3 regions of the Arthrobacter sp. Ha26 genome follow, and region 1 is predicted to be linked to each of the others. Evidence: predicted binding sites of a transcription regulator. Region 1 holds the regulator's gene; each other region holds the start of a gene.
What was found. The regulator HrcA, encoded in region 1, represses chaperone genes, less so after heat shock. The targets are predictions, from matches to a motif close to TTNGCACTCGNNNNNNNCGAGTGCNAA.

Region 1 (7,211 bases):
TGGGTGGGCCCACGCCGGCAGGGTTCCCTGCCGAGCTTGCGAGGCGAGGGGGCCGGTGGGGATTACTTGATCCAGCGGAGGTTGTACTGGTACCGGTGCGGCTGGCCGCGGTTCACGTGGATGCCTGCCGCCACGGAGAAGCAGGTCAGGGCGATCCAGATCAGCGTGGCGATCACGGCGAAGATGTTGCCCACCACGGGCACGAAAACCAGGATATTGGCAACGACGGCGGCGATGGTGGGCGGAAGGCTGAAGTTCAGCGCCTCTTTTGACTCCTGTGCGGTGAACGGTCCACGGTCGCGGAAGATCAGGTAGATCAGGAGTGCGGGAACGCAGCCCAGGATTCCACCGAAGTGTGAGAGCGTGGCCCACTGCCTGTCTTCGCTGGCCGTCAGGGGCAGCGCATTCGCCGGGACGCCGTGGTACTCCGAACGGCCCTGGCTGTCCCTGTGATCACGTGCGTTTTCTGCCACGGTCTGTTCCTTCGAAAGTGCAATGGTGCCGACTAAGAATGCCAAAATCTGCTGCGGCGCTGCCACCGCAGCTACCGCAGTACCAAGGATACTTGGTGCAGGCCTCCGTGCCTGCCTTCGGTCGGCGTACCCCGCCGGAAGCCCGGTGAACCTCCGCCCGGCGAACCCGTGCGTATTCCTTCAGCTCAGGGAACGGTCAGGAAGTCGATGACTTCCTCCACCCTGCCCAGCAGCGACGCTTCCAGGTCCGCGTAGGTCCGGACGGCGCCCAGCAGTTTCTGCCAGCCCAGGCCAATGTCCTCCTTGGTGGCGTGCGGCCAGCCGAAAGCAGCCAGGATGCCCGTTTTCCAGTCCTGCCCGCGCGGCACTTCCGGCCACTTCTCAATGCCCAGAACTGCGGGCCGGATCGCCTGCCACACGTCTACATAGGGGTGGCCAACAATCAGGACGTTTCCCGCAGCGCCGGGGGAGGCCATCACGGCGTCGGCGATGCGCGACTCCTTGGAGTTGGGCACCAGGTGGTCAACGAGAACGCCCAGGCGCCGTCCGGGGCCGGGCCTGAAATTGGTGACGGCGGCGGCGAGGTCATCAATGCCGTGCAGGGGTTCGACGACGATGCCCTCCACCCGGAGGTCGTCGCCCCAGACCTTCTCCACCAGTTCGGCGTCGTGCTTTCCTTCCACCCAAATGCGGCTCGCCTTGGCCACCTGTGCCCGTTGCCCCGCCACCCGGACCGAACCTGAGGCAGTCCTCGAGGCTGCCGCGCCGTTGCCCTGGGCCTGCTTGGGAGCAGGCGGCATCAGCCGGATCGCCTGGCCTTCGAGAAGGAAACCGAACCCGAGCCGGAAGGACCGGGACTTGCCCCGGCGGTCCTCCAGTGCCACCACGTGCATGCCGCCGGATTTTTCCACCCGCGTCACAGCGCCCACCCAGCCGGACTGGACCTCCTCCAGTACCATTCCACGCTCCACGGGCACTTCGGGCAGCTGCGTCCGGGCGGGGGCGGTCAGGTCCTGGGCTCCCCAGTTCTGGTATTGCATGGAATTACTCCGCTTCCTGCTGGTCCTGGCCCGGAATTTCGCCCGGAGCGGTACCAATGCTAACAACGGGCCGAGTCATAATAGACTGTTAGCACTTAGGCATGTCGAGTGCTAAAGCCTGTGAGGTACGGTGCAGGCTGAACGGCTGCCCTGATCCCTGGATGGAGGTGGAGCGTGAGCGAACCGCGCAAGCTGGAAGTTCTCCGGGCCATCGTGGAGGACTACGTCCACTCCCGCGAGCCGGTCGGCTCCAAGGCCCTGGTGGAACGTCACCATCTTGGTGTCTCCAGCGCCACCATCCGCAACGACATGGCGGCCCTTGAGGATGAAGGCTTGATCACCGCCCCGCACACCAGTGCAGGCCGCATTCCCACGGACAAGGGCTACCGGCTCTTCGTGGACCAGATCTCTGCGGTCAAGCCGCTGTCCCAGGCGGAGCGGCGGGCCATACAGTCCCTGCTGGAAGGCGCCGACGACCTCGACGACGTGCTGGAGCGCACGGTCCGGCTGCTGTCCCAGCTGACCAACCAGGTTGCCGTCGTCCAGTATCCGCACCTCAACCGGGCTTTGGTGCGCCACATCGAATTTGTCCTCCTTGCACCACGCAAGGTGCTCGTGGTGCTGATCGCCAACAGCGGCAAAGTCGAGCAACGGGTCATCGACGTCGGGCAGGACCTTGGCGACGACGTCCTAGGCGCGCTGCGTGCCCATTTCCTGGGATCCCTCGGCGGGAGTCCCTTGAGCCAGCTGGCGCAGTCATTGCCCGCGGTGGTGTCCGGCGTCGCCCCCGCACAGCGCCAGGCGGCGCAGGCGCTGGCGCACGGGCTGGAGGGGCTCGCACACAGCAGCCGGGAGGACCGCATGGTGATGGCCGGGACAGCCAACCTGGCCCGCTCCAATGTGGACTTTCCGCTCAGCATCGGCCCCGTACTGGAAGCGCTGGAGGAACAGGTGGTGATGCTCCGGCTCCTGAGTGAGATGGCGCAGGACCACCGCGGCGTGGCCGTCAGCATCGGCCGTGAGAACCCTTACGACGGACTTGCCGAGGCGTCGGTGGTTGCCACAGGTTACGGGCCTGACAGTGTCGCGAAGATCGGCGTGCTGGGCCCCACCAGGATGGACTATCCCACCACGATGGCCGCGGTCCGGGCTGTGGCCCGGTACCTGTCTCGCATTTTGGGACCCTGACCGGCGAGGTCCGGCGTCCAGGCATGAACAGTAGTGCCCGCAGCACACCTGCAGGCAAAACAACAAGGAAGAGATACGAACTTTGAGCAGCCACTACGAAGTCCTTGGAGTCTCACCGGATGCTACCGGGGAAGAGATCAAGAAGGCCTACCGCAAGCTGGCCCGCACCCTTCACCCGGACGTCAATCCCGGCGAGGACGTTGCAGACCGCTTCAAGGCCGTGACCCACGCCTACGAGGTTCTCTCTGATCCGCAGAAGCGCCGGGTGTATGACACCACGGGCAACGAGAACGGCACGGACAACGGCTTTGGCGGCGGCGCGTACGCCGGCCAGGGCTTTGCGTTCCAGGACATCTTCGATACATTCTTCGGCGCTGGCGGTTCCTCGGGTCCCGCATCGCGCGTCCGGCGCGGTCAGGATGCGCTCATCAGTGTCAGGATCGAACTGCGCGACGCCGTGTTCGGCGTCAACAAGAAGCTTGAAGTCGATACTGCAGTCATCTGCCCCACCTGCGATGGCTCGTGCTGCCGGCCCGGTACCCACCCGGAACGTTGCGATATCTGCGGCGGCAGCGGCCAGGTCCAGCGGGCGGTCCGGTCCATCCTGGGCCAGGTGATGACGGCAGCCCCGTGCGGCACCTGCGAAGGGTTCGGAACTGTTATCAAGGACCCCTGCAATGAGTGCAACGGGCAGGGCCGCATCCGCAGCCGGCGTTCGCTGACCATCAAGGTACCTGCCGGCGTCGCCACAGGCACCCGGATCCAGCTCTCCGGCCAGGGCGAAGCCGGTCCTGCCGGCGGCCCAGCCGGAGACCTGTACGTCGAAATCCGTGTCAACAATGACGCCACCTACGTCCGCGAAGGCGACGACCTTCACGCTACGTTGAACATTCCCATGACGGCGGCGGCGCTGGGAACCGACGTAACGCTGGAAACTTTCGATGGCCCGCAGGACATCGATGTGAAGGCAGGAACACAGTCGGGGGAAATCATCACCCTGCGCGGGCTGGGCGTAACCCACTTGCGCGGTTATGGGCGTGGCGACCTGAAGGTCCACCTGCAGGTGGAGACGCCTGCCAGGCTGGACCCGGCGCAGGAGGACCTCCTCCGCCAGCTCGCCAAGCTCCGGGGCGAGCAGATCACCGAGGGCAAGCTTGCCGCCAGTGGTGGAATGTTCGCCAAGCTTCGGGACCGGCTCGGTAACCTGTAGCGGTGAGCAACCCCGTCTTTTTTACCGCCTCCGGCTCCCTGGACCGGATGGCGCCGGAAGGGCGCTTTGTCCTCGAAGGACCCGAGGCCCGGCACGCGGTGGCCGTCAAGCGGCTGGCCCTAGGCGAACCAGTGGACATCGTGGACGGCGCCGGCACACGGATGAGCGGCACAGTACGTGCTGCCTCCGCCGCCGGGCTCGACGTCGAATGCACCTCCATCTCCGTTGAGGAGCGGCCCGAGGTCAGGTTGGTGCTGGTCCAGGCCCTGGCCAAGGGCGACCGGGATGAGCTGGCCATCGAAACCGCCACTGAGCTCGGGATCGATGCCGTGATTCCGTGGCAGTCCGAACGGTCCATCGTGCGTTGGAAGGGGGACCGTGCGGCCAAGGCCCACGCAAAGTGGCAGTCAGTTGTCACTGCGGCCGCCAAACAGGCCCGCCGCGCCTGGATCCCGGAGGTGCGTGCCGCCGTCGACACCGCCGGCCTCACTTCCGCCGTGGAGGCCGCTGATCTTGCCGTCATCCTGCACGAGGACGCCGTGCGTCCGCTGCGGCTGGTCCTGGAATCCTGGCTCGCTGACGAGGCCTTAGAGGGGCCACGGGAAGTACTGCTGATCGTCGGTCCCGAAGGAGGCATCAGCCAGCGCGAAGTGACGAAGCTCTGCGGCCAGGGAGCCGTGACCGCTCTGCTGGGACATCACGTGCTGCGGTCTTCCACCGCCGGTCCGGCCGCAGTCGTCCTTGCCAGCGACATCCTGGGCCGCTGGGCAGGTCCGGCAGCCTGAGGCCGCAGGGCTAGCGGACTTTGAATCCCCGGGTGTCTTCCGTGCCGCCCTGCTGGCCGTCCGGGCCGGAGGTTTGTGCCACCCGGAGCTCGTAGTCGCCGCTGGGCAGGTTCAGGGCAAGCGTGAAGACTCCTGCCTGGGCGGGGTCGGCCGCGGCGGTGGTTTCGCCCGTCAGGAACGGCGTTTTGCTTCCGTTCTCGCCGGACCTCAGGATCTGCCAGCGAAGCTTGCTGCCCGGGGATGTGCTGCGGCCGGTGATCTTGACGCTGCCGTCGGCCACCTCAACGTTTTCCTGCGGATCGATGATCCACACCGGGGCCACGAGGCCTGCCGTGCGCGCCATCAGGGAGCCCAGCTGCACGTGATCGAAAGCAACATAATCGGTGTGCCCGTCCACCAGGATGCGCACGCGGATCTGCTGCCCGGAATCGATCAGCCCGGAGCTGGCGGCAGCCGCGGTGGCCGTGTACACCAGCTGCTGGACGGCCCGGGCCGCCATATCGGCGTCAAGGTTGCTGTTGAAGGCGTCCTCCGACACGTCAACGGTAATAACGTCCTTGCCGGAGATGGATGTTGCGAGCTGCTTCGGGTTTTGCCACGGGGTGAAGAAGTCCGGGTCCAGGGGCTTTTCGGACATCATGGCCCGCAGGGCCCGCGTCACAGGATTTTCCTGCTCCGGAACATCCCGGAACTCCCGGTAGAGGAAGACGTTGCTGTTGCTGCGGCCGATCCAGTAAACCGGTGCCTTGTTGGACGACTGGGTGGTCTCCAGGGGTGCGCTGGTGGACGGTGCGCCCGTCACACTGCCTGTGGCAGCGGGACTCGAGGCGAGGGCGCCCGTGGGAACGGCGTCAGGTTCGGCAATGCAGCCGGCAAGGACAGGAACCGCTGCGAGCAGCCCGGCAAGAACCATTGAACGGGCGCCGTTCAAGGCTCGTCCGCCCCGGCGGGGCCCTGCGGTTTCCGGCAAGGTGGTTGCCTGTCCTTTCATGGTTGGATTGGCCGATCCCCCGTCAGCCTTTGGTGCCCTCATCGGCACTCCGGATTTCCAGCATGGCATAGCCTCCTTGAGCACAAGCCCAGGAAGCTCCCGAGGGCCGCAACTGCAACGGGAACGATATGAGGCCGATATGAAGTTGATACCTAATGACGGTGTTCGGGGGTTGACCGCCGGATCGGGCGTTCGCTGTCAGCTTTGGGTACCGGCTTGGTGCTGCCCGCTGGCGTAAGATGGAAAGTACCGCTGAGACGCAACGGGACCGCCGGGGCACATCAGCCAGAAGCTACTCTTTCGAGATCGAGGGGATCACGGGCCCGCGGGCCACCACCATGACTGAATCAGCTAACGGAAAGCGCAGGCTCGTCACCGGCGAGGGCGCGGCGGGCGAATTTCCCCATACTCTTCCTGGCGTCCGCACCGAAGTAGTCCTCTTTGACAACTCCGACCAGATGGTTCAATCCCTCGGCAGCCATGATGAAGCGCTGCGGTTCATTGAAGAACAGTTCCCCGACGTGAACTTCCACGTCCGCGGAAACGAGCTTTCCATCAGCGGGCCGGCAACGGACGTACCCCGGATCATGCGTCTCCTCCATGAGGTCCGCGGCCTGGTGGCCCGCGGCACGGTCATCAGCCCGGCAGTGCTGCAACAGCTGGTGGCACTGCTGCGCACCCAGTCCCTGCAGAACCCGGTGGACGTGCTGACCCACGACATCCTGTCCAGCCGCGGTAAAACAATCCGCCCCAAGACGCTGAACCAGAAGAACTATGTTGACGCCATCGATGCCAACACCGTGATCTTCGGCATCGGCCCAGCCGGTACGGGCAAGACCTACCTCGCCATGGCCAAGGCCGTCCAGGCCCTGCAGCAAAAAGAGGTCAGCCGCATCATCCTGACCCGCCCGGCGGTGGAAGCGGGTGAGCGGCTGGGCTTCCTGCCCGGTACCCTGAGCGACAAAATCGATCCGTACCTGCGTCCGCTCTACGACGCCCTGCACGACATGATGGACCCGGAGTCCATTCCCCGGCTGATGGCAGCCGGAACCATCGAAGTGGCGCCGTTGGCCTACATGCGCGGCCGCACCCTCAACGACGCGTTCATCATCCTCGACGAAGCGCAGAACACTACGCCCGAGCAGATGAAAATGTTCCTCACCAGGCTCGGATTCGGGTCCAAAATGGTGGTTACCGGCGACGTCACCCAGGTGGACCTGCCTTTCGGCACGCGCTCCGGATTGAGGATCGTCGAGGAAATCCTGCAAGGCATAGAGGGCGTGAACTTCTCCGTCCTGGATGCAGCAGACGTTGTGCGCCACCGGCTGGTCGGCGACATCGTTAACGCGTACAGCATCTGGGACGACGCCCAGCGGAACAGGGTCAAGCATTCGGCGGGCCGGGAAAAACGGGGGGAACACGCTTGAGTATCGAGGTGAACAACGAGTCCGGCGTCCAGGTGGACGAATCCGAGCTCGTTGCCTTGTCCAGGTACATCTTTGAGCAGCTGTACATCCATCCGCA
Region 2 (7,211 bases), on a different contig from region 1:
CAATCGGCTGGGTTCCGGTGGTCTTGTTCCGCAGCTCCTGCACCCACTTGGCAGGCTCCACGTAGAGGACCCGGGTGTCATTGAAGGAGGTCACGGCGGCAATCTTCGGATACGCCGCCGGGCGTATGTTCTCGTAAGGGGCGTACGACTTCATGTACGCGTAAACCTCGGGGTCCGTGATCGGATTGCCCCACTCTTCCCACTCCAGCGCAGACAGGGGCAGTTCGGGGTCAAGGATGCTGGTCAACGGGTCCACGAACGGCACCTGCGCCACAATTGCGGCGTACTTTTCCGGTGCAATATTCGCTACGGCACCCATGAGCAACCCGCCGGCCGAGCCGCCCAACGCGGCGATCCTGGTGGGATCCACCCAGCCGGAACCGGCCAGCCAGTCGGTGGCGTCGATGAAGTCGGTGAACGTGTTCTTCTTGGTGAGCTTCTTGCCGTTCTCGTACCAGTGCCGGCCCAGCTCACCGCCGCCGCGGATGTGGGCGATCACGAACACCACTCCGCGGTCCAACAGGGACAGCCGCGCAATGCCGAAGCCCGGGTCCATGCTCATCTCGTAGGAGCCGTAGCCGTACACCAGGCCAGCCGCCGTCGAATCCTGCCGGACTGCCTTGTGCCGCAGCACCGAGAGCGGGATCCGGGTTCCGTCCTGGGCCTTCGCCCACTCGCGCGTGGCCACGTAGTCACTGCCGTCGTAGCCGCCCAGCACGGGGCTTTCCTTCCGGAGCAGCAGCTCCCCGGCGGGCTGTTCGGGGGTGGGCAGCACGAAGTCGTAAACCCGCGACGGCGTGAAGTAGGAGGTGTACCCCAGGCGGATCAACGGGGCCTCGTAATCCGAGCCGCCCACGCCGGCCGTGTACAGCTCCTCATCAAACGCCGGCTCCACTGGCGGTTCCTGTGCGGCTGTCCCCAGCCCGGACAGCCCCATCACCAGGACACGTTCGATGGTGTCCTTGCGGATGGACACCACGAGGTGCGTGGAGGTGACCCCCGCGCCATTGACGCGGACGTCGTCGGAATGCTCCACCACGGTGTCCCACTGCTGCTTTGCCAGCGGCTTGCTGAGCTCGGCCGGATCTGCCAGGGAAACCATGGAGTTGACGGCCCCGCGGTTGTGCGTCAGCAGGATCTTCTCCGATTTTCCGCCGTCCGGGCCCGTCAGCAGGAACGGCTCGGCCTCGTACAGCACGCGCTCGTTGCGCGAGATCACCGTTGTCAGTTCGCCCGCAGGGTCATCGAAGCGGAGCAGGCGGGTCTCGCTGTACTCGGAGCAGCCAATGCCCAGCACGAGGTAGCGCCTGTCGGCGGAGAGCTCGAAGCCGAGCCACATGGCGGCGTCGTCCTCCTGATAAATCACCGCGTCTTCCTCGACGGGAGTACCCAGGGTGTGTGCCTTGACCTGGTAGGGGCGCCAGGACTCGTCCACCACGGTGTAAAAGATGCGGGCGCCGTCCGGGGAGAAGGAGACGCCGTAAAAGATGTTCTCGATGACGTCCGGAAGGAGCTCACCCGTGCGAAGGTCCTTGATGCGCAGGGTGAAGCGTTCGTCGCCGCTGTTGTCCACTGCGTAGGCGTAGAGGTTCCCGTCCACTGTCACGGCCGTGCCGCCGACGGAGAAGAAGGGCTTGCCCTCGGCCTCGACGTTGCCGTCCAGCAGGACCTGTTCGCCCGGGATGTCCACCCCGGGTTCCACGCGGGGCGGAGTCCAGTCCCGGATTGGATTGCCCGTGTTTTCTGCTTTGACCCGGCACTGGATGCCGTACTCCTTGCCCTCCACGGAGCGGCTGAAGTACCACCAGTCGTCCTTGCGGTGCGGGACGGAGAGGTCTGTTTCCTGGGTGCGGCCCTTGATTTCCTGGAAGATGGCCTCGCGCAGCGGCTCCTGATGGGCTGTGACCGCTTCCTGGTAGGCGTTCTCCGCCTTCAGGTGCTCCACAACTTCCTGGGATTCCTTGTCCCGCAGCCACTCGTAGTTATCCACATAGGTGTCCCCGTGGTGCGTGCGTTCGGTGGGGACCTTCCTGGCAACCGGGGGAGCGGGCGTGGCAGTCGCGGTGCTGGCGGAATCCTGCAGGGGAGTCTGGGTCATGGTTTCAATATATCGACCCGCCCCGACAATGGACCGGCCGTTCGCTACCGGACGAGAGCTCCGCCGCGCGACCCCGTCAACACCACCCCGAAACCCTCCATCACCTTCCGCCCCTTTCGGCCCGACGCCCCATCACCTTTCGCGCGAATCCGGACGATGCGCTATCAGGTTTGGTCCCCAACGGCCCGTCTTGGGGACCAAACCTGATAGCGCATCCGGGGAGGTCGGGTGGCCTAGTGGGGTTCCGGGCGCAGGCGTATCCTGTTCACGCTAAGGCACATCCGCCCAGCGTGAGAGGGGAAGCATATGACCATCCCGCCAGTGCACGAGCCCGAACCGTTCCCGCCGGAACCAGGCCCGGACCAGCCTGATCCCACCCAGCCCGGCCATCCCGGCCCGCAGCCGCCCAATCCGTTCCCCGCGCCGGAACCTCCCGGTCCGCTGCCGGTGCCGGATCCAGGGCCCGCACCGCTGCGTCCGGATCCCACCCGGAGCTGATTGCCCAAACCCCTAAAAGAAGGGGCCTTCCGCACACCGCAGGGGGCCCCTTCGCCGTGTCCGCGCGGACTGAAAAAGCATGAAAAATCTTCCCCAAAACCGCTTGCAGACCTGCTGGCCCAGTGGTAAAAAATCTATATCAGCCAACATAGATCGGCTGGTACCACAACCAATGTTGGACCGTCTCTTACGAGGAGGGAAGCCATGTTGATGCGAACCGATCCGTTCCGCGAGCTGGACAGGCTGGCCCAGCAGGTCCTCGGAACGGCAGCGCGTCCGGCAGCGATGCCCATGGACGCTTGGCGTGAGGACCAGGAATTCGTCGTCGCCTTTGATCTGCCCGGCGTGGCACTGGATTCAGTGGATCTGGATGTGGAACGGAATGTCCTGACGGTGCGGGCCGAGCGCCCTGAGCCTGCAGGCAAAGACACCGAGTTGATCGCCTCCGAGCGGCCGCGCGGCGTGTTCAGCCGCCAGCTGATCCTCGGGGACACCCTGGATACCGATAACGTCAAGGCAAGCTACGACGCCGGTGTCCTGACGCTGCGGATTCCTGTCGCCGAAAAGGCCAAGCCGCGCAAGATTGAAATTGAAACGAAGGGGGCAAAGCAGGAAATTTCCGCCTAGTCTCAACAGGATCGGGACGTCGGGTATTGATTAATTGTTGACTGCCTTTTGGGCGGATCGCCAAGTATGCACGCCACAGCGCTTAAAGCGCACCGGCAGCCTACACCTGAACCTCCCGATACGGTGGCCCCCGGCTTCAGCCGGGGGTCATCCCATGCCCAGGTGTCCCTGCAATGCGTTTAGGTGTTCAGCTCCAGCATCAGGGCGGGCAGTTCGTCGGCGAGCTCGCGGGCGAGGAAGCCGAGGGGGCCCATCCTGCTGGCGAGCCGGTCGGCTGCCGCGGCGTGCAGATGCGTCCCCCAGCAGGCCGCCTGCGTGCTGCTGGTTCCCCGTGCGCGGAGGCCCGCAATCGCGCCGGCCAGCACGTCGCCACTTCCGGATGTTCCCAGTCCGCCATAACCCGTGGTCATCTGCCACAGCTCCGGTTCGTCGGCCGCGTCCCCGCCGGACGGCCGGGCGATCAGGCCCTGGCAGCTCACCACCGCCTGGAACTTATCCGCAATTTCAGCAACATCTGCCGCCAGGTCATCCACGTCGCGCTCCAGCAGGACAGCCGCCTCCTTGGGATTCGGCGTGAGGATCAGCCGCCCCTTCCACGGGTCCAGCTGGTCGGCCACTTTCAGCAGGCCGCCCAAGGCATACGCATCAAGAACGACGGCGGGACCTCCGCCCCCTTTTCCCTCACCGGAGCCTGAATCACCCGAGCCTGAACCGCCGTCGGTCTCCCGATCGAGCAGGGCCCGCAACAGAGCCTCGGCAAGGTCCTGGTCATCCAGCCCGGGGCCCACCAGGATCGCGTCCGCCCGGTTGAGGTAGGACGAGAGCACGTCCAGCCCTTCGCCTGTCACCGACCCATCAGGGGTTTCGGGCAGCCCCATGGCCCCGCATTCGGGGAGCGCCACAGCTACCTGCATGGCCACGGATTCCGCCACCGCCAGCGTGAGTTTGCCCGCGCCGGCCCGCAGGGCGGCAGTGCCGGCCAGCAGCGCAGCACCCGGGGTGAACCGTGCGCCCCCGATCACCAGCACCGAGCCGCGTGAATACTTGTCCTCGCCCGCGGCCGGCAGCGGCCAGTCACGCAGCAGCGACGGCGTCACCAGCGTGGGGGACGTGGACTCATTTCGGGTGGACACTGGCATCCCCCGCATGCTCGGTGACTGTGACACCCTGCTCCGTGAGGTGGTCCGCAACGTTGAAGCTCTCCAATGTCCAGGGACCCGCCCCTGACGGCCGGACATACCGTGTCAGCGAGGCATTAAGGACGGACGTGTTCGCCGCCAAGTCCAGGAGTTCCCGCTCGTTCATGCCCTCCAGCACGTACCGGAACAGCATGATCACGGCGTCATGGCAGACCAGCATCACCCGGTGCCCGGTGCTGAGGTTGTTCAGCTCGTCCAGGACGGAGCGCAGGCGCAATGCCACGTCGGCCCATGATTCCCCGCCCGGCGGTCGGTAGTACATCTTGCCCAGCCACTCCCGGCGTTCGGCCTCCTCCGGGAAGCGCTTTTCCACCCCCCTCCGCGTCAGCCGGTCCAGGATGCCGAGTTCCCGGTCGCGCAGGCGCTCATCCGTGCGGACCTTCACAGGCCACCCTGCGGTTTCCACGGCAATCTCGGCAGTCTGCAGCGCCCGCGCATAAGGAGAGGAAACCACGGCATCAGGCCGGAGGTCTTCAGCGATCCGTGCCAGCGCCGCACCCAATGCCTTGGCCTGCTCCTGGCCGGTCCCCGAGAGGTTCACGTCCGCATCCCTTGCCGGCACCTCGATCACCTCGGCCCCGGCCACCCTCGCGTCCGTGGCCGCCACGTTGCCTTCGCTCTCGCCATGGCGGACCAGGAGCAGTTCCACCGCCCCGGCCTCCTGGACAGCCTCCGTCAGCCCGTTCTCTTTCACAAGAAATCACCCCGTCCGCGTGCCGTGCCGAATGCAGGAACACTATCAGCGGCGTACCCACCGGGCAGCGGTGTAAACGGAAAAGCCCTAGATGCCGTCACGGCACGGAGAACCGGCCGATGCCCTTACGGCACTGCGAAATCGCCGATCCGGCCCTCCCTCAGCGCCGCCCCGACAGCGCCGATGCCGCCGTAGTCGGGGAGGATTACCGACTGGCCGGCGATCATTGCGTAGCCGGCCGTGGGCAGGGTCATGGTGCCGATCGCGTTGGTGTCCAGGTTCCGCAGGCTGTAAGCGAGGATGGCGGCCTGGACCGGATCGAAGCCCTTGTCCACGGTGAGGCAGCAGGAGGCGAAGTCCACCAGGCTACGGACCGCGGTGACGTCATTCAGGGCGCCGCCAGCGGTGAGCCGGGCGAGGATGGCGCGGAGCATGGTCTGCTGGTTGCGCACCCGCTGGAAGTCGCCGTCGGCAAATGCGTACCTCTCGCGGACGAACTCCATCGAGGCCTGCCCGTCCAGGTGGTTCACACCGGGACCGAAGACGTGCCCGGTATCGTGCGTGGACTGGAACGGCAGGGTGACGTTGACATCGATTCCGCCGAGATTATCGATCAGTCCCCGGAAGCCGTTGAAGTCCAGCATCAGGGTGTGGTCGATGGTGATGCCCAGGAGTTGCTGCACCGTCTGGGTGGTCATGTCGATGCCGCCGTACTGCAGCCCCGCGTTGATCTTCCCGCCGCCGAAACCGGGGATGTCCACCCACAGGTCCCGGTTGATGGACACAATGTACAGGGTGTGCCGGTCCGCCGGGACGTGGACCACCATCAGGGTGTCCGAGCGGTGGTCCATGGGCTCACCGGTTGCCGCCGTATGCGCCGCCGCGTCCCGGGCGTTCTCGCGGCTGTCGCTGCCGATCACCAATACGTTCATGGCGGCCGCAGGAAGCTCCGGAATGGGGGGAGGCGGTGGCGGGGGTGCCGGGGCAGGGGGCGGCGTTTCCGAGGGTGTCTCGCTTGGAGTGGGCATCTGGGAAGCAGTTTGGGGTCCTGCGGGCTGCGCTTCCGAGCCGGCCCGGTTCAGGTTAACGATCGCGACGACGGCGACCGCCACGAGTGCCAGCGCCAGCAGGGCCGCGATCCAGCGGCGACGTCCGTGTGCCACCCAGCCCAGGCCGTGGGGATGCGTGCTGGAGGGGTCAGAACCGCCTGGCGTGCTCATTGTGCCTCACCTCATTGTGGACTTGGTGGGATCAGTGTCCGCCCGCCGGGCCTTCGCTGGCTATATACGTATCCAAACTGTCATCTGCCATGGGTGGAAGATGCTGTTCCGCTCTCCCGGGGAGGGGCTGGGTTGCCGGGCTTTAAGCGGGCGCGCCGGCGTTCCGGGAGCCGGGGCATTGAGGCGTGCATGGCGCAGGATGGACACAATGGCCGGCGCCAGTTCATCCTCCATCTGGCGGTATACCTCCGGCGCCCTGCGGTATGGGTCGATGATGTCGTTCTCCGCCGGGTCTGCGGGCAGCGAGAGGTGCCGGACTGCGGCGGCGCGCGCAGGCAAGCCCCGCCAGAAGGCGTGGTTGGCAGCGAGGGGATCGCCGTCGTCGTACGTTTCCCCGGGTACGGTGCCCGCAGCCCCGGCGCGCTGGTCCAGGACGTCGAGCATCCGGGCGAACTCGCGGAGGGTGAAGGTGCGCTTGAGCAGGGATGCATCAAGCTGGAGGACTTCGCCGCGGTGCCCGGCGGTCATGGTCAGCACCAGGTCGACACCGCGCAGGATCTTTGGAGTCAGCTGGCGGGCGGCGAAATGCTCCGGGTCGCCCCCGAACGTGCGCACGATGTCCGCGGAAATCGGCTGCATGGGGTCGCCCACCATGGCCCGGGTCCCTGCGCTGCGCACCTCGAAACCATCCGGCACCACCTGGTTGAGCCCGGCCTGCAGCAGCCGCTCGGCCACGGGAGAGCGGCAGATGTTGCCCGTGCAGACAGTGAGGATTCTTACTGGTGCGGGTGAGTCCAAGGGAGATTTCTCTTTCCAGCCGGTGCGTCCGTGCCTTTCAACTTAACACGCGACGGGCTTGCCGGGCCCGCCCCACC
Region 3 (7,211 bases), on a different contig from region 1:
ACGGCTGCACTACTGGGTCATGGGCGGCCCCTGGACCTACGGCGGCGGACACGCCTTCGCGATGCACGGCCCCGACAAGGACTTTTACGAGGACCTCGTTGCCGGGTTGGGTGCCGGCATTGTGGGCCGCGGGATGTATGACGCTGCCGGAGCGTGGGGCGGGACCAACCCGTTCCCCGGCCCGCTGATGGTGCTCACCCACCGTGTGCAGGACCAGCCCCCCGCCGATTCCGGGTTCACCTTTGTGTCCGGGCTTGAGGATGCCCTTGCACTGGCCATTGCGGGGGCCGGAGGCAAAGACGTGTGGATCGGTGGCGGCGCGGACGTGATCCGGCAGGCGCTGGCTGCCAGGCGAGTGGACGAACTGGTGCTCTCCACGGCACCGGTGATTCTGGGCGCCGGCAAGCGCCTGTTCAACGGCTTCGAGCAGGACGTGGACCTCGAAATCATTAAGACCGTCAGCTCCACATTCGCCACGCACGTGCATTACGCCGTGAAAAAGTAGGGACCTGCCCGGGAGTGGCGCACAACGCGCCATCAGCTTTTGCAGCCTTCCATCCAACGCCCCATCAGCTTTTGCAGCCTTCCATCCGACGCGCCATCAGCTCCTGCGGCTTTTGACTCATCACTCCATCACTTACTGGGAAGGCAGACGGCGGTGCTTTCGCCGGCACTATGGCTTCGGCACCTTCGGTTCATCCCACAGGTGATGGGGCGTTACCCGATTTACTGCAGAACATGATGGAGGGTCCCACATGTGGGCCGAAGGCACAAAAAACCGGCCCAGCAGGTGCTGGACCGGTTTTTTGTTTGCAGTTTCCTGCCGCGGACGCGAAGGTCAGTGGCTGTGGCCTGCGTGCTCGTCTTCCTCGGCAGGCTTCTCCGCGACAAGGGTCTCGGTGGTGAGAACCAGGGCAGCGATGGAGGCTGCGTTGCGGAGGGCTGCGCGGGTGACCTTGACGGGGTCGATCACGCCGGCGGCGATCAGGTCCTCGTACTCGCCCGACTTGGCGTTGAAGCCGTTGTTGGTGTCGAGGTCGGCGACCTTGGCGGTGATGACGTAGCCATCAAAGCCGGCGTTCTGGGCGATCCAGCGCAGCGGCTGGACCAGCGCGCGGCGGACGATGCCCACGGCAGCGGCGGCGTCGCCTTCGAGTGCCTTGACGGCAGGGTCCTCATCCAGTGCCTTGAGGGCGTGGATCAGGGCAGAGCCGCCACCGGCCACGATGCCTTCTTCGAGGGCAGCGCGGGTGGAGGAAACGGCGTCCTCGATGCGGTGCTTCTTTTCCTTCAGCTCAACCTCGGTGGCTGCGCCAACCTTGATCACGCCGATGCCGCCGGCCAGCTTGGCCAGGCGCTCCTGGAGCTTTTCCTTGTCCCAGTCGGAGTCGGTGCGGGTCAACTCGGCGCGCAGCTGTGCCACACGGGCTGCCACGTCCTCAGTCGAACCGGCCCCGTCAACGATGGTGGTGTTGTCCTTGGTGACCGTGATGCGGCGGGCGGTACCCAGCACCTCGAGGCCAACGGTGTCCAGGCTCAGGCCCAGCTCCGGGGACACAACCTGCGCACCGGTGAGGGTGGCGATGTCCTGCAGCATGGCCTTGCGGCGGTCGCCGAAGCCCGGTGCCTTGACGGCAACCACGTTCAGGGTGCCGCGGATGCGGTTGACGATCAGCGTGGACAGGGCCTCGCCGTCAACGTCTTCAGCAATGATGAACAGCGGCTTGCCGGCCTGAAGGGCCTTCTCCAGCAGCGGCAGGAATTCCTGCAGCGAGGAGATCTTGCCCTGGTTGATCAGGATGAGGGCGTCCTCGAGGACGGCTTCCTGGCGGTCCGCATCCGTGATGAAGTACGGGGACAGGTAGCCCTTATCGAACTGCATGCCCTCGGTGAGGACCAGTTCGGTCTGGGTGGTGGAGGATTCCTCGATGGTGATCACACCATCCTTGCCAACCTTGCCGAAGGCCTCGGCCAGGAGCTCGCCAACTTCGTCGCTCTGGGCGGAGATGGCTGCAACGCTGGCCACCTGGGTGCCTTCGACGGGGCGGGCGTTCTCCAGCAGGCGGGCGGCAACGGCTTCCACGGAAACCTCGATGCCGCGCTTGATCTGGCCGGGAGCGGCGCCTGCCGCTACGTTGCGCAGGCCTTCCTTGACCAGGGCCTGGGCCAGGACCGTTGCGGTGGTGGTGCCGTCGCCGGCAACATCGTTGGTCTTGGTGGCAACTTCCTTGGCCAGCTGTGCGCCAAGGTTCTCGTAGGGGTCATCCAGTTCGACTTCGCGGGCAATGGTGACGCCGTCGTTCGTGATGGTGGGCGCGCCCCACTTCTTGTCCAGGACGACGTTGCGGCCGCGCGGGCCCAGCGTCACCTTGACGGTGTTGGCGAGCTTATCAATGCCGGCTTCAAGAGACCGGCGGGCAGCGTCGTTAAACGCAAGCTGCTTTGCCATGGTTCAGTCCTTTCAAGACAGAACCCCGCGCAGCTGACCAGCAGAAGGCATGACCAGCGGCACGGGGATCCGAGAGAGTTACTTTACGACGATCGCCAGGACGTCGCGGGCGGACAGCACGAGGTATTCGGTGCCGCTGTGCTTGACTTCGGTTCCGCCGTACTTGGAGTAGATAACGACGTCGCCCTCGGCAACGTCCAGCGGGACGCGGTTGCCGTTGTCGTCAAAGCGGCCGGGGCCTACTGCAACAACTTCGCCTTCCTGGGGCTTCTCCTGCGCGGAGTCCGGGATGACCAGGCCGGAAGCCGTGGTTTGCTCGGCTTCGAGCGGGCGGACAACAATACGATCCTCAAGAGGCTTAATAGAGACCGACACTCGGACCTCTCCTTTTCGTCAGCAAATTCGTGGACTGGAAAGCTTTCCCGCCCTGGCTGGCAAACCGTCGTCGCGGTGCCGGCAGCAGCCTGGCTGGCAGCTCTTCATGTGTTAGCACCCTCCTAGGGAGAGTGCTAATGAAGACTCTATGTAAGGGTTAGCACTCGGTCAAGGCGAGTGCCAGAGTTTCGTCATGCGCGAACTCTTCCTGTGTACATTTGACCGGTGCGCGCCGCTGTATACCTGATCCTTGCCACCCTCTTCTGGGCCGGAAATTTCGTCGTCGGCCAAGCCGCCATGCAGACCATGCAGCCGCTGCAGCTGACGTACTGGCGGTGGACCCTGGCAGCGGTGCCGCTCCTGGTCATCGCCCATACGGTGGAACGCCCGGACTGGCGGAACGTCCTGCGCCGCTGGCCCGTCCTGCTGCTCCTGAGCTCCTTGGGCATGAGCGCCTACACACTGCTGCTTTACAGCGCGTTGGGCCACACCTCAGCCTTGAATGCCTCGCTGGTGACGGCCGCCAACCCTGCGCTGATCGTGGTACTGGCCGTGGTCCTTCTCGGCGACAGGCCCCGGCCGCTGGGCTGGCTGGGGATCGGCCTTGGCCTGGCGGGCGTCCTGCTGGTCCTCACGGGCGGGGACATCCACCGGCTGCTGACATTCTCCATCAACACCGGCGAACTGCTGATCCTCGCGGCCATCACGGTGTGGGGCCTGTACACGATCCTTGCGCGAAGAGTGGACATCCCCGCCATCACGTCCACCGCTGTCCAGGTGGCGATGGCCGCCGTCGTCCTCAGCCCTGTGGCCCTCGCCACCGGCGCGGGCCTGCCCGGAACGGCCGCCGAGGGCTGGTCCCTTGCCTACATTGCCCTGTTTCCGTCGCTGTGTTCCTACCTGTTGTGGAACCTGGCCCTGAAGCGGACCACGGCAGCGAACGCGGGCAACTACCTGAACCTCATCGCCGTCTTCACCGCCCTTATTACCATCGCCTTGGGCCAGCCCATCACCTTTCCGCAGGTTGCGGGCGGCCTGTTGGTGATTTCCGGGGTCCTGCTGACCAGCGCCGGCCGGCCTCAGCGCCCGAGGTCGTCGAAGTCAACGTCCTCTCCGCCATCGCCCCCGGCGGAATTCCGCGCCCGGTAAAGGAGCGCCCCTGCGGCGGCCGCAGCCAGCAGTGCGGCCACCAGCACGGCGATGCTTCCGGCGCGGGCGCCGTCGTACAGTCCGCGGATGTCCCGCGCTTCCTGCGTATCACCGGAGATATCATTGCCGCCCACCGAGTAGACGGTGGCGTTGAACGTATCCAGGAAGAAGATCACCACCAGGAGCCCGATGCACACGACCGCCACCAAGGCACTGGTAATCAGCGCAGTGCGGGCAAATCTGGCGAGCCCCTTGTCCTTGGCTGGTTCATCGGACTGCCGGGGGCCTGCGCTCTCTTCCATGGTTTCAACACTATCGGCATCCCGCCGGGACCTCCTCCACTAGGCTGGAACCCATGCCTCACGCTCCCCAGGACCAGATCGCGCCGTTGCTCACTCCCGAAGGCTGGGACTTGCTGGCATCCCTGGGACCCTACCGGGAGGACACGTCCTTCGAGCTCAACTCCGCGCTGCGGAAGGCCGGGCACTCCCCCGAATTGGTGTCCGCCGTCCTGACCCAGTCCAGGCTCCGCACCAAGGCCGAAGCGAAGTTCGGCGAATTTGCCCGCCGGATGCTGTTCACCCAGGCCGGGCTGGAGCAGGCCACGCGGCTCAACGTTGCGGCACGGCACGCCCAGCGGTTTGCCGAAGCAGGCATCAGCCACGTGGCGGACCTCGGATGCGGCCTCGCTGCCGACTCCCTGGCGCTGGCATCGCTGGACATTAACGTCACCGCTGTAGAGATGGATGAGACGACGGCGGCCTGCGCCACGGTGAACCTGATCCCCTTTTCCAATGCCACGGTGGTCCACGCGGACGCCATGTCCGTTCCGCTGGACGGGATCGACGGCGTGTGGCTGGATCCGGCCCGCCGGGTCACCTCCACGTCCGGCACCAAACGCATCTGGGACCCCGAGGCCTTTTCGCCGCCGCTGTCTTTTGCCGAGTCGCTGGCGGCGTCCGGCAAAGCGGTCGGGGTCAAGATGGGGCCGGGCATGCCGCATGACTCGGTACCCGCCGAGTGCGAAGCGCAATGGGTTTCCGTGGCCGGGGACGTGACCGAAGTGGCACTGTGGTTCAACGCCGTGCGCAGGCCCGGAATCCGCAGGGCTGCCCTGGTCCTGGGCGTCGCGGGCGCCGCAGAGCTGACCAGCGGCGAGGACTTCGGCGCCGGTCCGGCCGCCCCGCTGGGTCCGGTAGAAGGCTACCTGTACGAACCTGACGGCGCGGTGATCCGCGCAGGGTTGGTGGCCGACGTCGCCCTTCGACTGGGCGGGCACCTGGTGGACGAACACATCGCCTACATCTGCGCCCCGGAACTCGTGGACACACCCTTTGCCCGGGCCTACAAAGTCCTGGACGTGATGCCCTACAACGTCAAGGCGCTCAAAGCCTGGGTGAAGGCGGAGGGCATTGGTGTGCTGGACATCAAGAAGCGCGGCACCGCCGTCACCCCCGAGGAACTGCGCAGGCAACTGCTCCCGGGCGGGAAGGCGGCCGGCAAAAGGGCCGGCACCAAAACGGCCACCCTGGTCCTGACCCGCATCGGGGAGGACCGGGTGGCCATCGTGGTGGAGCCGGTCTAAGCCGCTGCTTCGGGCGCCCGCCGCTACTGGGCGCGCATGAACTCCTCGGCCGCCCGCACCTGCTCCGCGCTGGGCCGGACACCGGTGTACAGCACGAACTGTTCCAGTGCCTGGATGGTGGCCACTTCCGCTCCGGTGATCACGGGCTTGCCGGCGGCCCGTGCCGCCTTGATCAGCGGGGTTTCGGCCGGCAGGGCCACCACGTCGAAGACCACGCGGGCGGCGTCGATGGTTTCCTGCGGGAAGGCCACGGTGTCTGCGTCGGCGCCGGCCATGCCCAGCGGTGTCACGTTGATGATCAGGTCCGCCGTCCCGCCGTCGAGCTCCGGACGCCACTGGAAGCCGTACTGTTCCGCGAGCGCCCGGCCGGTGGTTTCGTTCCTCGCCAGGACGGTGACGTCGGTGAACCCGGCGTCCCGCAGCGCTGCGACGGTCGCTTTGGCCATCCCTCCGGCCCCGTGCACCAGCACGGAGTAGCTGGAGGGGACCTCGTTGGACGCGAGGAGCTGTTCGATCGCGGTGTAGTCGGTGTTGTAGGCCACCAGGTGCCCGTGGGTGTTCACGATGGTGTTCACCGAGTCGATCGCCTTGGCCGAAGGGTCCATCTCGTCAACGAGGGAGATCACGTCCTCCTTATACGGCATGGAGATGGCGCACCCGCGGATGCCCAGCCCGCGGACGCCGGCGATGGCCTGCTCGAGGTTGGTGGGAGCGAACGCCTTGTAGATCCAGTTCAGGTCCAGCTGCTCATAGAGGTGGTTGTGGAACCGGGTCCCGTTGTTGCTGGGCCGGGCCGAGAGCGAGATGCAGAGGGTCATGTCTTTATTCAGAATGGGCACCTGACCATTAAACGCGGTCCTACCCAACTTGGTAGCCAGGTTTAGTTGGGCCTAGGGGCAGCCGGTGCCCGCCGGGTAGCTTCCGACGGCGGCGGGCAGCTTTCCGGGGGCGGTGGCCGTGCCGGCGAGGACGGCAGCGAGGGCGTCGAAAGCGGCCGGGCTGCGGCCGTAGAGGGCCAGCTTGACGGGAGCGGGGCTGTCCTGCAGCGGCCAGGGCGCGTCCAGGGCGACGGCGATGTCCCCTCCGGCGGGGCGGCCGCCGTACCCGATGAGGCTGACCACGGGCCCGGAACCGACCGCGAGTCCGGCGCGGGAAGCAGCAGCGGCGAACCGTTCCCTGTCCGCCGGGCTGCCGCCAGTCACCTGCACGGCACCGGGTGTCAGGGCCCCCGAGCAGGGACCGGCAACAACTGTCACGGCGGCGGCCGAAACCTTGGCGGCGAGCGCCGCGCCGCTCCCGGCCGGGGCGCCTGCCGCTGTACCCGTCCCGGCTGCCGTCCGGGCGTGCCAAGTCATCATGGTTGCCACCCGCACCGCGGCTTCATCGAGCCGCGCGGCCTGGAGGGTACCTGAGGCCACTGCATCGACAATGGCGGCATGGGCCAGCTGGACGTCCGCGGGCATTAGGAGGAGGTCACTTCCCGCCGCCAGGGCTTTTACCGCGGCGGAACCCGCCGGGTACTGCTTGCTCACCGCCCCCATGTTGAGGGCGTCCGTCACGGCCACGCCGTTGAAACCGAGGCCCCGCAAAGCGGTATACGCGGGGGCGGAGAGCGACGCCGGTACCCCGGGTTCCAGCGCAGGCACGGCTATG

Region 2: the regulator HrcA is predicted to act here: its motif matches at 2,699-2,725, upstream of AC5RVY_RS02820 (Hsp20/alpha crystallin family protein).
Region 3: the regulator HrcA is predicted to act here: its motif matches at 2,982-3,008, upstream of groES (co-chaperone GroES).

Annotation. Positions count from the first base shown of each region.
Region 1 is NZ_JBNHGX010000008.1:208,930-216,140, forward strand. It holds gene AC5RVY_RS17815 (DUF4870 domain-containing protein) at 63-473, opposite strand; gene AC5RVY_RS17820 (DUF3097 domain-containing protein) at 659-1,513, opposite strand; gene hrcA (heat-inducible transcriptional repressor HrcA) at 1,688-2,701, shown strand; gene dnaJ (molecular chaperone DnaJ) at 2,784-3,911, shown strand; gene AC5RVY_RS17835 (16S rRNA (uracil(1498)-N(3))-methyltransferase) at 3,914-4,696, shown strand; gene AC5RVY_RS17840 (GerMN domain-containing protein) at 4,707-5,609, opposite strand; gene AC5RVY_RS17845 (PhoH family protein) at 6,026-7,114, shown strand; gene ybeY (rRNA maturation RNase YbeY) at 7,111-7,211, shown strand, end outside.
Region 2 is NZ_JBNHGX010000001.1:588,102-595,312, reverse strand. It holds gene AC5RVY_RS02830 (S9 family peptidase) at 1-2,098, opposite strand, end outside; gene AC5RVY_RS02825 (hypothetical protein) at 2,405-2,596, shown strand; gene AC5RVY_RS02820 (Hsp20/alpha crystallin family protein) at 2,801-3,223, shown strand; gene AC5RVY_RS02815 (NAD(P)H-hydrate dehydratase) at 3,403-4,362, opposite strand; gene AC5RVY_RS02810 (histidine phosphatase family protein) at 4,340-5,116, opposite strand; gene AC5RVY_RS02805 (LCP family protein) at 5,242-6,336, opposite strand; partial or broken gene AC5RVY_RS02800 (arsenate reductase/protein-tyrosine-phosphatase family protein) at 6,505-7,134, opposite strand.
Region 3 is NZ_JBNHGX010000001.1:217,430-224,640, forward strand. It holds gene AC5RVY_RS00955 (dihydrofolate reductase family protein) at 1-505, shown strand, start outside; gene groL (chaperonin GroEL) at 839-2,449, opposite strand; gene groES (co-chaperone GroES) at 2,528-2,824, opposite strand; gene AC5RVY_RS00970 (DMT family transporter) at 3,050-3,973, shown strand; gene AC5RVY_RS00975 (hypothetical protein) at 3,904-4,275, opposite strand; gene AC5RVY_RS00980 (THUMP-like domain-containing protein) at 4,329-5,558, shown strand; gene AC5RVY_RS00985 (shikimate 5-dehydrogenase) at 5,582-6,397, opposite strand; gene AC5RVY_RS00990 (glycoside hydrolase family 3 N-terminal domain-containing protein) at 6,449-7,211, opposite strand, start outside.